Regions from separate parts of the Paenibacillus sp. FSL H3-0302 genome, predicted to be linked through region 2. Evidence: riboswitches for the same ligand, from Rfam matches in the RefSeq annotation. Region 2 holds a riboswitch; each other region holds the start of a gene.
The links. A riboswitch is a leader RNA that binds a small molecule or an ion and turns the genes downstream of it on or off. The one in region 2 is predicted to bind cyclic di-GMP.

Region 1 (4,215 bases), 300 kb from region 2:
GCGATAACAACGACGCGCCCGACATGAACCCTACCAGTTCTGTGAATGTTGTAGCTCAGTATACCGGGGTCACTGTACCCTATGTCGGTTACGCTATGAATTTCGCGGTTTCCAAAGCTGGAAGTGTAGTCCTCATGATCGTGCCTGGCTTGATGCTTCTGCTCTATGCTCTGTATACCTCTTGGAAGGCTGTAGCTGCATTAGAAAAGAAAAATGCTGCCCTACTGCCAGCCTCACCGCCCCCAACAGAAACACAGCCCTAAGTTGATTGTCCACTTCCGCTTACGAACCGGAAGATACAATATATAAATTTTATAAAAAATTCAAACACAAATTTGAGGAGGAATTTTATTATGGGTATCAAGAAAACATTGGGTCTTGGCGTAGCATCTGCAGCACTGGGTTTATCATTAATCGGCGGAGGAACCTTCGCATACTTTAGCGACACTGCGCAAAGCACAGCTACATTCGCAGCGGGCACGCTCGATCTGAACTCCGACCCTTCTGTCATCGTTAATATTCCTAACCTGAAACCAGGTGATACTGTAACTAAATCCTTCAAATTGAAAAACGATGGTTCGCTCGATATCGGATCTATTATTCTGAATACATCGACTCAAATCACGGATGCTAAAGGAGATAACTACCTGGATTTAGCCGAGTTCATTAAAGTTAAATTCCTTAGAAATAATGATAAAGGAGTACCTATCGTCTCTCCTGAAAATGTAGTTTATGAGACTACACTTGCTGCTTTAAAAAGTCAGCATCCGGATCTCGTAAAAAATACAGGTTGGGATCAACTCTTTACCGAAGCATCCGGTATTAAAGCCGGTACCAACGACAGCTTCTCCGTCCAATTCGAATTTGTGGAAAATAACCAAGATCAAAATATTTTCCAAGGCGATAGCTTAACACTGACTTGGGATTTCGTAGCTAAACAAGGTGCGAAAAAAGACTACTAAGATCAATAAAGTAATTTAATAAAATACTCGAAGAGCAGCAGATCCTGAATCCGGCCACGGATAAGCAGATTGCTGCTCTTCTCTTTACAATAAACTTTGTCCGATTTATTGATATTTGCTATACTAATAACAAAAATTACGGAGGGGCGTCAGCATAGTGCCACAGAATATGGGCCAACGTATCCAGCAGCTCCGCCTAGACAAGGGTTTCTCCCTATCTGAGCTTGCGGACAGAGCAGATGTAGCTAAGTCGTATCTTAGCAACGTGGAGAGAAACATCCAATCCAATCCATCCATCCAGTTTATCGAAAAAATCGCTGACGCGCTTCAGGTATCCATTCATGCCCTACTCTATGGAGAACCCAATGATGCAGAGGAATCACATTTAGATTCGGAATGGTTCCGATTGGTGCAGGAAGCTATGGACTCAGGCATTAGCAAACGCGAATTCAAAGAATTTCTGGACTATCAGAAATGGAAGCTCGATCAAAAGGATTAATACTTCCTACTAATCTGGTACGATCCTCTCTTCTACTAAATCATATCGAAAAAGGACACAGCGAAGAACCGCTGTGCCCTTTTTCGATATGTAACCCCTCTAATGTATTACTGCACGATCTGCACAGTTTTCTCATGAAAGAACTGGCGGATTTCATCTGCCTTAATGCCAGCCTTCTTAGCTGCTAATAATAAATGTACCCACTCTTGATCCAGATCAATAAACTGCTGTTCTCTGTTGCTACCCTGGTTGGACTTTTCCAAAAAATCTCCCCCTAAGATTTTACGTCCCCAGGCAATCCGGCTGTCATAGTATCTCTACCTTAGACCCGCGACTTTGTGCCCCTGCCTTTCGGCAAGTTTACCTTTTACTGGACCCTTTTCACGAAAGGATCTACTTAAAAAACTATAAAATTACTATCTGCAATAACATTATACAAAAAGAAAGCGGAAAAGTGTGTCGATTCCTGGTTACTTTCTATTTTAAAAACGAAAAATAAAAGATTTTTTTTCAAAGATCTTGTCCGATTATCACGATACTCGTCCGTTACATAAAATAAATTGTACTAGCAAAATAAATATTTACTGACCTAATAGTTAAAAATAAGGATAATAGAATCATTTTAATAGGCCTTTAGAATGGGTAATGAGAAGAAACACCCTTCTTTTCATTAGAACAAGCTAACCCATACCATTTTGCGAACGTATTGGACGAAAGAATGAATTGATTACAGTGGCCGAAAGTAGCACAATAAGATGAGAAATGAAACCGCAATCATCACAGCTCCAGTAAGCGTTGACACAAAATGTCACGTATGGAGTTCATCCGTTAAGGAGGATGTATTCATGGCAGCCAAAGAGCCCTATAACGAATCCATTTGGAGTAAGTATTACGGACCCAATTTAGGCTACATTCAAGAAAGATATGAACAGTTTGTGAAAGATCCCTCCACCGTAGAAAATAATTATCGCGAGCTTTTTACAAATTCGGGACCTCCTCCCCTAACTCCGGATAGCGAACCGGCTCCTCAGCCGCGCATCTCGGGAGACACCGAATGGCTTAGAAAAGCAGTAAGAGCTTCCAAGCTAATCGCCAATATTCGTATATATGGCCATATGGCCGCTGAAATTGATCCGCTGGTACGCGATCAGAATCCCATGGCAAAATATCTTGAGCTTGAAACCTATGGGCTGACCCGCGAAGACCTGATCGCACTGCCTGCCACGCTTATATGGGAAAATGCGCCGAATGATGTGCATACCGGATGGGATGCCGTGCAACGTATGCGTCAGGCATACACCAAGACTATCGCCTATGAATTCGGGCATGTGCATGAAGAAAAAGAACTGCAATGGCTAAATAGACAGGCAGAATCCACCAGCTCACCAGCACCCCTAAATAATACAGAACGCAAAGAGCTCCTGAACCGCCTGATTCAGGTAGAGCAATTTGAAACCTTCCTCCACAAGACTTTTGTAGGTCAGAAGCGTTTCAGTCTTGAAGGCAATGATGCTCTTGTGCCGATGTTAGATGAAATCGTACGTGCTGCTGCACATGACGGTGCGGAGCATATTTTGATGGGCATGGCGCATCGCGGCCGCCTCAACGTTCTTGCACATATTTTGGGCAAACCTTATGATATCATATTTTCAGAGTTTCATCATTCTCCGAACAAGGAGCTTTTCCCTTCCGAAGGCTCCACAGGCATTAACTATGGTTGGACAGGTGATGTGAAATACCATCTCGGTGCAGACCGTGCTGTCCGTGAAGGAGAAACCGTACGCACAAGAATAACACTAGCGAATAACCCAAGTCACTTGGAATTCGTCAATCCTGTCGTGGAAGGTTTCACTCGTGCCGCACAAGAAGATCGGAGCACTGCAGGACTGCCGAAGATTGATACCAGTAAAGCTATGGCGGTGCTGATGCATGGCGATGCTGCTTTTCCAGGTGAAGGAATTGTTGCAGAAACGCTTAATATCGGCAAACTTCAAGGTTATCAAAATGGTGGGACGATCCATATCATTGTTAATAACCGAATTGGTTTTACGACTGAAAGTGAAGATTCCCGTTCTACGCATTATGCGAGTGACATCGCCAAAGGGTATGAAATCCCAATAGTCCATGTCAACGCTGATGACCCAGAGGCCTGCGTAGCAGCTGTACGTTTAGCTAGCGCATACCGCCATCAATTCAAAAAAGATTTCGTAATTGATCTCATCGGCTACCGCCGTCATGGTCACAACGAAATGGATGATCCTGAAACCACACAACCTATTGTCTACGGCAAGGTTCGCAATCATCCAACCGTCTACAAGGTTTATGCAGAGAGACTGAAAAACGAAAAGGTTCTTACCGCCGAAGACGTACAAAAGATGAATGCTGAAGCAGAAAGCGTATTGCAGCGTGCGTACGATACTATGAAGGAAGGCAATCATAAGAAAAAAGAACCCAAAGCCTTCATTCCTCTACAAACGGACCGCGCAGCGGCAAACACTACAGCGGTATCCATCTCCAGCCTGCAGGAGATCAATCGTGAACTGTTGACGGTTCCTGCTGGATTCCAGGTTTATCCGAAGCTGGAGCGCATTTTACAACGTCGTAAAGATGCACTGAATGAGGGTGAAAAGGTCGACTGGGCACTAGCTGAAACATTAGCCTTCGCTACCATTCTGAAAAATGGAACGCCCATCCGACTGAGCGGTCAAGATGCCCAGCGCGGAACCTTCGCACATCGCCATCTGGTGCTGCACG
Region 2 (4,215 bases):
ACTTGGGTTTTCTAGGATTTAATAAAAATCTATAAAATAAGTTTATGCATGCAGCGTTATTATGAAGTGTAGATGGATGTAACGCTCCAAAAAGCTTGTAGGAGGAATAAAGGTGAAAGCCAGATATAGTGTGATTGTACCCATGTTCAATGAGGAGCAAGTAATTAGCCATACTTATGAACGTTTGAAAAAAGTAATGGACGAGTGCGGCGATACTTATGAGCTGGTCTTCGTCAATGACGGCAGTCGTGATCGTTCCGCCCAGATGATTCGGGAGATCTGTGAACGAGACGAGCATGTCAAGCTGATTGACTTCTCGCGTAATTTCGGACATCAGGTAGCGATTACAGCTGGCATGGACTATGCCGAAGGTCAAGCGGTTGTTGTTATTGACGCTGATCTTCAGGATCCTCCGGAGGTCATTCTGCAAATGATCGAGAAGTGGAAAGAGGGCTACGACGTTGTATATGCGAAACGCCTGAAGCGCCACGGAGAAACGATGTTCAAAAAGGTCACCGCGAAGCTTTTTTACCGCCTGCTCAGCAGTATGACAAGTGTAGATATTCCTACGGATACAGGCGATTTCCGTCTTATTGACCGTAAGGTATGTGATGTCCTGCGGGGACTTAAAGAAAAGAACCGCTATGTCAGAGGTTTGGTGAGCTGGGTTGGCTTCAAGCAGACTATGGTGGAATATGAAAGGGAAGAACGTTTTGCTGGAGAAACCAAATATCCGCTGAAGAAAATGATTCGTTTTGCGTTAGATGGCATCACCTCTTTTTCACATAAGCCGCTTAAGATTGCTACGTATATTGGATTCTTTCTTTCATTTTCTAGCTTTCTCTATTTATTTTTCGTCTTGTTCCAAAGGATATTTTTCACCTCCTGGACGGTTCCGGGCTGGGCTTCCATTGTAGGTGTCAATCTGCTCTTTAACGGTATTGTTCTGATGCTGTTGGGTGTGATTGGGGAGTATATCGGACGGATTTATGACGAGTCTAAAGATAGACCGCTATATATTGTTAGTGAGACTAAAGGCTACCAGAACGAAGAACAACTGGACCGCCGGAAGGACCACAATGATGTCAGATAAGAACTTGCGCGCTGCATTCATACAGTTCCTCAAATTTAATGCCGTAGGTTTGCTCAATACGCTTATTGATTTTGTGATTTTCACATTGTTGAATTCACTAGGGATGGTATACGCATTGGCGCAGGTGATCTCCTATAGTGCAGGCACGGCGAATAGCTTTATTTTGAATAAAAAAGTTACCTTTCGTGATCGCAACCGGGGGAATAAAGAAGGCTTCGACCGCGTACAGCTGGTCAAGTTTATCGTGCTGAATCTGGTAGTGCTCGGAATATCACTGTTGTTAATGCATCTGTTGACAGATAAACTAGGTATTCAAGTCTTGATCTCCAAGGTGCTGGTTACCTTTATCACGGTGATCATCAATTTCTTTGGAAGTCGTAAATGGGTATTTTAAACATTAATTTCAGGCAGAAGGAGTTGCTATGCTTAAAGGCAAGTAGCTGTTTCTGCTTGATTTGTATATAACCATAGAAACAATATACGGAGGTGAATAACATTGCGTAAATTCTCCTATCTACTCATACTGGCTGGGATACTTATCATGTTATATCCGACAGCTAACGAGTGGTACAACGACAGGCAGCAGGAGAAGTTATTAGAAACGGCTGAACTAAGCACTGCCGATAGTACTCCCCAGCCAGATCTAAAGAGCAGGTATGCTGAAGTTACTCAGCTGTTAGCAGAGGAATCGGTTCTGGATGCTCAGGCACAGCCCCAACCCCAAGAGACAGAAAAGCCTGAACCGGAGATTGAAGTCGGTGGCAAAGTAATCGCACTAATTGAAATCGATAAGATTGATTTGAAGCTGCCTGTATTAGAAGGGGCTACAAAAGCTAATATGAAACATGCTGCAGCCCATATGAAAGAAACGGCACCCCTTGGAGAGATCGGGAATGCTGCAATCGCGGCGCATCGGGCTAGAACTACGGGTCGTTTGTTTAACAGATTGAATGAGGTTGTTGTGGGGGACGTCATCACGATAAAGACTAGTGATCAGGTGTTTAACTATGAGGTGTATGATATTTCTGTTGTAGATCCGAGTGACGTCTCCGTTCTTGACGGGAATAACAAGGATAAGATTCTTACTCTGATTACATGTGATCCGCTAGTGAATCCAACGCATCGGCTGATTGTTCATGCCAAATTAACAAAAGGAGAATAGTGAATGACAAGAAAACACAAATACCGGGAGATATTTATAAAATAATGGGTAATCTAGTAAATTAGGTCTTGTTCACAACTATAAATATGATAGTATTATACTATGAAAGCTAAACACGATAACGGCAAACCTTCCGAAAGGTAGGGACGCAAAGCTAAAGGGCCTTTTCCCGAAAGGATGGCAGCCAGCTACCGAATGAAGAGGCTTTTTTTGTTTGTTTCGAATGGATTCTATCAATTATATCTAGTAAAGCTAGAACAGATAGAGCTTATACGATAACGGCAAACCTATCGAAAGGTAGGGACGCAAAGCTAAAGGGCCTTCCCGAAAGGATGGCAGCCAGCTACCGAAAGGAGTTTTATCCGTGAAAAAGGTTTATTTTATGCTGGTGGCGTTGTTCGTCCTAATGACTTCAGTTCCGGTAAGTACAGCTCAAGCTGCAAGTGCAGATGCCAGTTGGTTGATTACATCCAAAGTGGCTCAAGGTGTGATTGGTATTAACTATGATATTCCGAAAGATAAAAGAATCAAACTCATGATCACCAAAGATAACAGCAGCTATACATATAACTTGTATGCTTCTGGACAAGCTGAGGACTTCCCTTTGCAACAAGGAAATGGGACTTATAAGGTTTCTGTTCTGGAGAACACAACCGGTAATAAATACAAAGCATTATATTCCGAAGTAGTAGACGTAACCATGAGTGACTCGAATTCCGTATATTTGGGCTCCGTACAGAATGTGAAATGGAGTTCTTCTGATAAAGCGATTGTCAAAGCTAAACAATTAGTACAAGGCAAAACAACAGACGAAGAGAAAGTTAAAGCGATCTATAACTATGTAGTTGCGAATGTACAATATGATTACTCTCTTGCTAATAGTGTAACTACTGATTATATTCCAAGCATCGATAAGACATTGACTACTAAAAAAGGGATTTGCTATGATTACGCTTCTCTTTTTGCCGCAATGCTGCGGAGTGTAGATGTTCCTGCTAAGTTGGTAATGGGGAATACAAGCTACGTTACGCAATATCATGCCTGGAACGAAGTGTTGCTTAATGGGAAGTGGGTTACCATTGATACTACAGTGGATGCAGGACTTGCAAAGAGTGATAAGAAAACCGATTTAATTAAAGCCTCAAGCAAATATACTGCGGCAAAATACTATTAAGTTCGTCGCTAGAAACATAACTCTATTAAATAAACAACTAGCTTAATTATTAAGCTAGTTGTTTATTTTTATATTAGGGGTTGCTTTTCTATTAATAGTTGGGGTATTATAGGTAAGCGTTGTTAGACAGCGTACAGGCGATATAGACGAGGCTGATAAAAAGCTTCGAAAAATAAAGCTTGCATTTCTGAAAACAACATGATATATTATAAGAGTTGCTGCTGAGACATTAAACGGCGCCAACGAGAACTTGATCTTTGAAAACTGAACAACGAGTGAGTAGGAAATCACGCAAGTGAAATCCAAATTAGAGAATTAATTTTCTCGTCAGATGTTTCAAAATGAGCATATCGCTCTTTTCAATACTAATTGGAGAGTTTGATCCTGGCTCAGGACGAACGCTGGCGGCGTGCCTAATACATGCAAGTCGAGCGGAGTTATTTTGAAAGCTTGCTTTCAAAATAACTTAGCGGCGGACGGGTGAGTAACACGTAGGCAACCTGCCCTTCAGACTGGGATAACTACCGGAAACGGTAGCTAATACCGGATAATTTCTTTTTTCTCCTGAGAGAAGAATGAAAGACGGAGCAATCTGTCACTGAGGGATGGGCCTGCGGCGCATTAGCTAGTTGGTGGGGTAACGGCCCACCAAGGCGACGATGCGTAGCCGACCTGAGAGGGTGAACGGCCACACTGGGACTGAGACACGGCCCAGACTCCTACGGGAGGCAGCAGTAGGGAATCTTCCGCAATGGGCGAAAGCCTGACGGAGCAACGCCGCGTGAG
Region 3 (4,215 bases), 380 kb from region 2:
TAAGAAGAAGTTGGTTAGGTTAAGAACGGAAAGGGAATTTGGAACTGTAGAAACGGAGTGTTCGCCCGAAAGATTTCCGTAGGAAAGCTAGCTTCGAAAGCATATGCTATCCTCGGATTTCTACCGCGAGAAGCGGTTCAATCAGGAAATCTGAGGATAACAGCGATCGGAAGTCCAAAATCCCTTGGAGTGGTTTCTACCTAACAAATTTTTTTAGTGCATCCGCTCGAAATAAGGCTAAGTGGAAGCTGACGTTTTGATAACAATTCAAATATGCTCGATTTCCATAATTCAAGGAGGGTTCATTCTATGAAAATGGTACTTCTATCAGGCGGTTCAGGTAAACGGTTATGGCCGTTGTCCAACGACTCACGTTCAAAGCAATTTCTAAAGGTACTTGAAAGCCCTCAAGGTGAACCAGAATCCATGGTACAACGTGTCTGGAGACAGCTGGAGGAAGCAGGGATGGCAGAATCATCTTATCTGGCCACCGGCCGTGGCCAAGTAGAAATGATACAAAGCCAACTGGGAAGTCATGTGCCGATTATCGTTGAACCGGAGCGTCGGGATACTTTTCCGGCTATCGCCTTAACAGCTACCTATCTTTATTCAGTGGCAGGTGTTTCTCCAGCGGAGACGGTAGCAATATTGCCTGTTGACCCTTATGTAGAAGCATCTTTTTTCGATACCATAGCTATGCTTGAGGGGACCATGCTGGAAAGTGGAGCAAATCTGGCTCTAATGGGTGTTGTTCCTGAACATGCCTCAGAGAAATACGGATATATTATTCCTACCACCGAAGAGGCGGGGGAAAATGGTTTTATGAAGGTGAGTCACTTTCAAGAGAAACCAGACCGCATACAAGCAGAACAGCTCATCGAACAAAATGCCTTGTGGAATTGCGGAGTGTTTGCCTTCCGCTTAGGGTACTTGTTAGATATTTTGCAGCGTAAAGGGTTGCCTTTAGGATATGAAGAATTGCAGAAGCAGTATAAGCTATTGTCTTCCATCAGCTTTGATTATGAAGTGGTGGAGAAAGAAGAACATATTGTGGTGCAGCCGTATGATGGATTCTGGAAGGATCTTGGAACGTGGAATACGCTGACAGAGGAAATGAGCAGCAAGCATGTAGGAAAAGGTTTTGTGACGGCGGATTCTGAGGGGACTTGCTTGATTAATGAGCTGGACATTCCGATTACGGTAATTGGTGCGAAGGATCTGATCATTGCGGCTAGCCCGGATGGGATTCTAGTTACCCATAAAGCTGAGAGCCCACGGATTAAAGAAGTGCTGAAGACCTTTGAACAAAGACCGATGTACGAGGAACGCCGTTGGGGCCATTACAAAGTTATTGATTATGTGAAATATGATGAAGGCAATGAAGTGCTGACCAAACGGATTTTTATATCCGAGGGGAATAATATCAGCTATCAATTACATCGCAAGCGTAGTGAAATTTGGACAATCGTCAGCGGCGAAGCAAGTATTGTGCTGAATGAGAAAAAACATAATGTGAAGGCTGGGGACGTGGTACGTATACCGGAAGGAACGAAGCACGCGATCCTTGCTTTGACGGATGTTGAGTTTATAGAGGTACAGACGGGGTCTGAATTAGTAGAAGAAGATAACATACGTATTACTTTAGACTGGAATGATATAGAACTACAACAATTCATTTCATAGGTCTAACCTATCTATTTAACCAATTCAAAATTTCTTGAAACAGGTAAATTGACTCAATTATCAAAAAAAGTCATAAAAACACTAAATATATCATTAATTGTCGTCGATACTTACGGTAAGAGAGATTATTTCTCTTAAATTGAAAAGGCAAACCTATCGAAAGGTAGGGACGCAAAGCTATAGGGCCTTCGAAAGAGTGGCAGCCTGGCTACCGAAAGGGAGATTATTTTGAAAGCTTACCGTACGTATCGATTGTTTGGTGCATTTCTGTCACTCGTCCTGTTTCTGACTGCACTTCCGCTTGCTGTTGGAATTTCGCCGTCTGTTGTCATAGCTGCTTCAAATTCTGGAACGCCAGTTACCCCAGGTGCCTCACCTGAAGCCGTAAAGCTGCTTAACTATTTTTACTCGATCTCAGGAAAAGGTATTATTGCCGGTCAACATGACTATTTAGAAAGTCCAGATGAAATTAACAATATGCTGAAGGGAACCAGCGGGCAATATGCGGCTCTTCACGGTTATGAAATGGGTGCGATCAGTGGTCAGTCCGAAGCAACGATGGCTTGGCAACGTCAAAATGTGGTGAACAGCGCCATCAACTGGAATAAAGCGGGCGGGATCGTAGCTATGACTTTTCATGCTAACCTGCCGGGCACCTCTTATGACTGGGATAATGTGAAAAAAACACTTAGCCAGAGTGAGTTCGATAGTTACGTTACACCGGGTACCAAGCAATATAACAATCTGATCGCTGAGCTTGATAAGGTGGCCGTCTCTTTAAAAAGCTTGCGCGATGCCAATGTTCCGGTGCTTTGGAGACCCTATCATGAAATGAACGGGAACTGGTTCTGGTGGGGGAAGAAAAATAACTTTTCTAAACTATGGAATATTATGTATGACCGTTTTGTTAACGTTCATAAATTAAATAATTTGTTATGGGTATGGAGTCCGAATGCTCCCAATGTTTGGTCAGATCCTTATGCGCTAACTTATCCAGGTGCTGATAAAGTAGATATTCTGGCAGCAGATATATACGAAAATGATTACCAGCAAAAATACTATGACAGCTTATTGAGTCTAGCCGCAGGCAAACCGATTGCGATCGGGGAAAATGGTGAAATGCCTAATCTGGAGAAGCTTCAGCAATCGCAAAGTAAATGGACGTATATGATGAGCTGGGGAAAAATGCTTTACGAGAATAACAGTGCAGACACAATCAAAACATTTATGAATAGCAACTATACCCTGACCAGAGATAAATTAAATACTGGTCTGGCACCGACACCTAGCGCCGCACCAGCGCCGGCACCTTCCGAAGAAGAGGGGGAGGCAGCAATTCCTCTCGCGAAGGGGCTTGCAGGAGAGTATTACAACAACATGCAGTTGTCGGGAGCAGCAGCTCTTAACAGAACTGATGCAATAATCGATTTCAATTGGCGGCAAGGCTCGCCGGATGCCGCCCTCGGGATTGATCGGTTCTCCATACGTTGGAGCGGTAAAATCAAGCCATTATATAATGAGCAATATACATTTTACACTACCTCAGATGATGGTATCCGTGTCTGGGTGAATGGGGAATCCGTGATTGATAGTTGGACTAAGCAAAGTGGTACTGAGCGTAAGGGCACTATAACGCTGAAGGCTGGCCAGCTATATGATATCAAGGTGGAGTATTACGAGAATGAAGGCGATGCGAGAGTCCGCTTGATGTGGGAAAGTGCTAGTCAAGCTAAAGAGACAGTTCCAGCAAGTGCACTTTTTCTTCCGGATGTCTCCTGATTGATGAAAATTAAAGGTCGATCCTTAGTGGCTCTGCGTTATTGCAGAGCTACTAAGCTATAGTCCTCATTAGGTCAGAAGACGATTGTCCGATAACAGGTATGTTTTTAACACCTGTGGAGGCAGTACAGCTACCGAAAGGAGGATTTATTTGCGTAAATATTATAAGAAAAACAGATTGTTGTTTACTATGTTACCGGTCTTTATTATTTTTTCCTTGCTGCCTTGGGGAGAGGTTAAAAGTCTTCCGAAGGCTATGAGTGTTTCTTCCTCCCTACCTCCGGCTATACCAAGTAATCCTTCGGCTTCTGAAGAAGCCAAGCAACTACTAAGTAATTTGGTAAATCTACGTGGCAAAGGGCTCTTGTCCGGCCAGCATGATTATCTAGAAAGTCCAGATGAACTGGTTCATAAGCTGAAGAATACTTCGGGACAAAATGCTGTTCTACATGGTTATGAATTAGGGGCGATTAATAATCAATCCGAAGAGACGATCGCAGAACAGCGGCAAGCTGTTATAGACAGTGCAATTGAATGGCATCAAGAGGGTGGCATTGTAGCGATGACCTTCCATCAGAGCTTACCGGGAACCTCTCCAGAGTGGTCCAATGTAAACAGAAGTCTCAGTCAAGAGAAATTTAATGCTTATGTTACACCTGGGACAGCTCAGTATAAGAGGCTAATCTCAGATCTAGACGAGGTTGCTGGATATTTGGGTCAGCTGCGTGATGCCGGAGTTCCGGTCTTATGGCG

Region 1: it holds a riboswitch for cyclic di-GMP, as region 2 does, so the genes downstream of both, MHH50_RS01930 (anti-repressor SinI family protein) here and MHH50_RS03235 (transglutaminase-like domain-containing protein) in region 2, are expected to answer to the same signal.
Region 3: it holds a riboswitch for cyclic di-GMP, as region 2 does, so the genes downstream of both, MHH50_RS04770 (glycosyl hydrolase) here and MHH50_RS03235 (transglutaminase-like domain-containing protein) in region 2, are expected to answer to the same signal.

What each region holds. Positions count from the first base shown of each region.
Region 1 covers NZ_CP150284.1:433,935-438,149, reverse strand. The annotation lists gene MHH50_RS01945 (signal peptidase I) at 1-263, shown strand, start outside; gene MHH50_RS01940 (TasA family protein) at 354-962, shown strand; gene MHH50_RS01935 (helix-turn-helix domain-containing protein) at 1,132-1,461, shown strand; gene MHH50_RS01930 (anti-repressor SinI family protein) at 1,569-1,724, opposite strand; cyclic di-GMP riboswitch class I at 1,752-1,836, opposite strand; gene MHH50_RS01925 (2-oxoglutarate dehydrogenase E1 component) at 2,307-4,215, shown strand, end outside.
Region 2 covers NZ_CP150284.1:733,847-738,061, forward strand. The annotation lists gene MHH50_RS03215 (phospholipid carrier-dependent glycosyltransferase) at 1-15, shown strand, start outside; gene MHH50_RS03220 (glycosyltransferase family 2 protein) at 113-1,093, shown strand; gene MHH50_RS03225 (GtrA family protein) at 1,080-1,487, shown strand; gene MHH50_RS03230 (class D sortase) at 1,590-2,255, shown strand; cyclic di-GMP riboswitch class I at 2,369-2,451, shown strand; cyclic di-GMP riboswitch class I at 2,526-2,606, shown strand; gene MHH50_RS03235 (transglutaminase-like domain-containing protein) at 2,620-3,429, shown strand; rRNA gene MHH50_RS03240 (16S ribosomal RNA) at 3,796-4,215, shown strand, end outside.
Region 3 covers NZ_CP150284.1:1,117,850-1,122,064, forward strand. The annotation lists gene MHH50_RS04765 (sugar phosphate nucleotidyltransferase) at 310-1,683, shown strand; cyclic di-GMP riboswitch class I at 1,820-1,899, shown strand; gene MHH50_RS04770 (glycosyl hydrolase) at 1,912-3,462, shown strand; gene MHH50_RS04775 (glycosyl hydrolase) at 3,614-4,215, shown strand, end outside.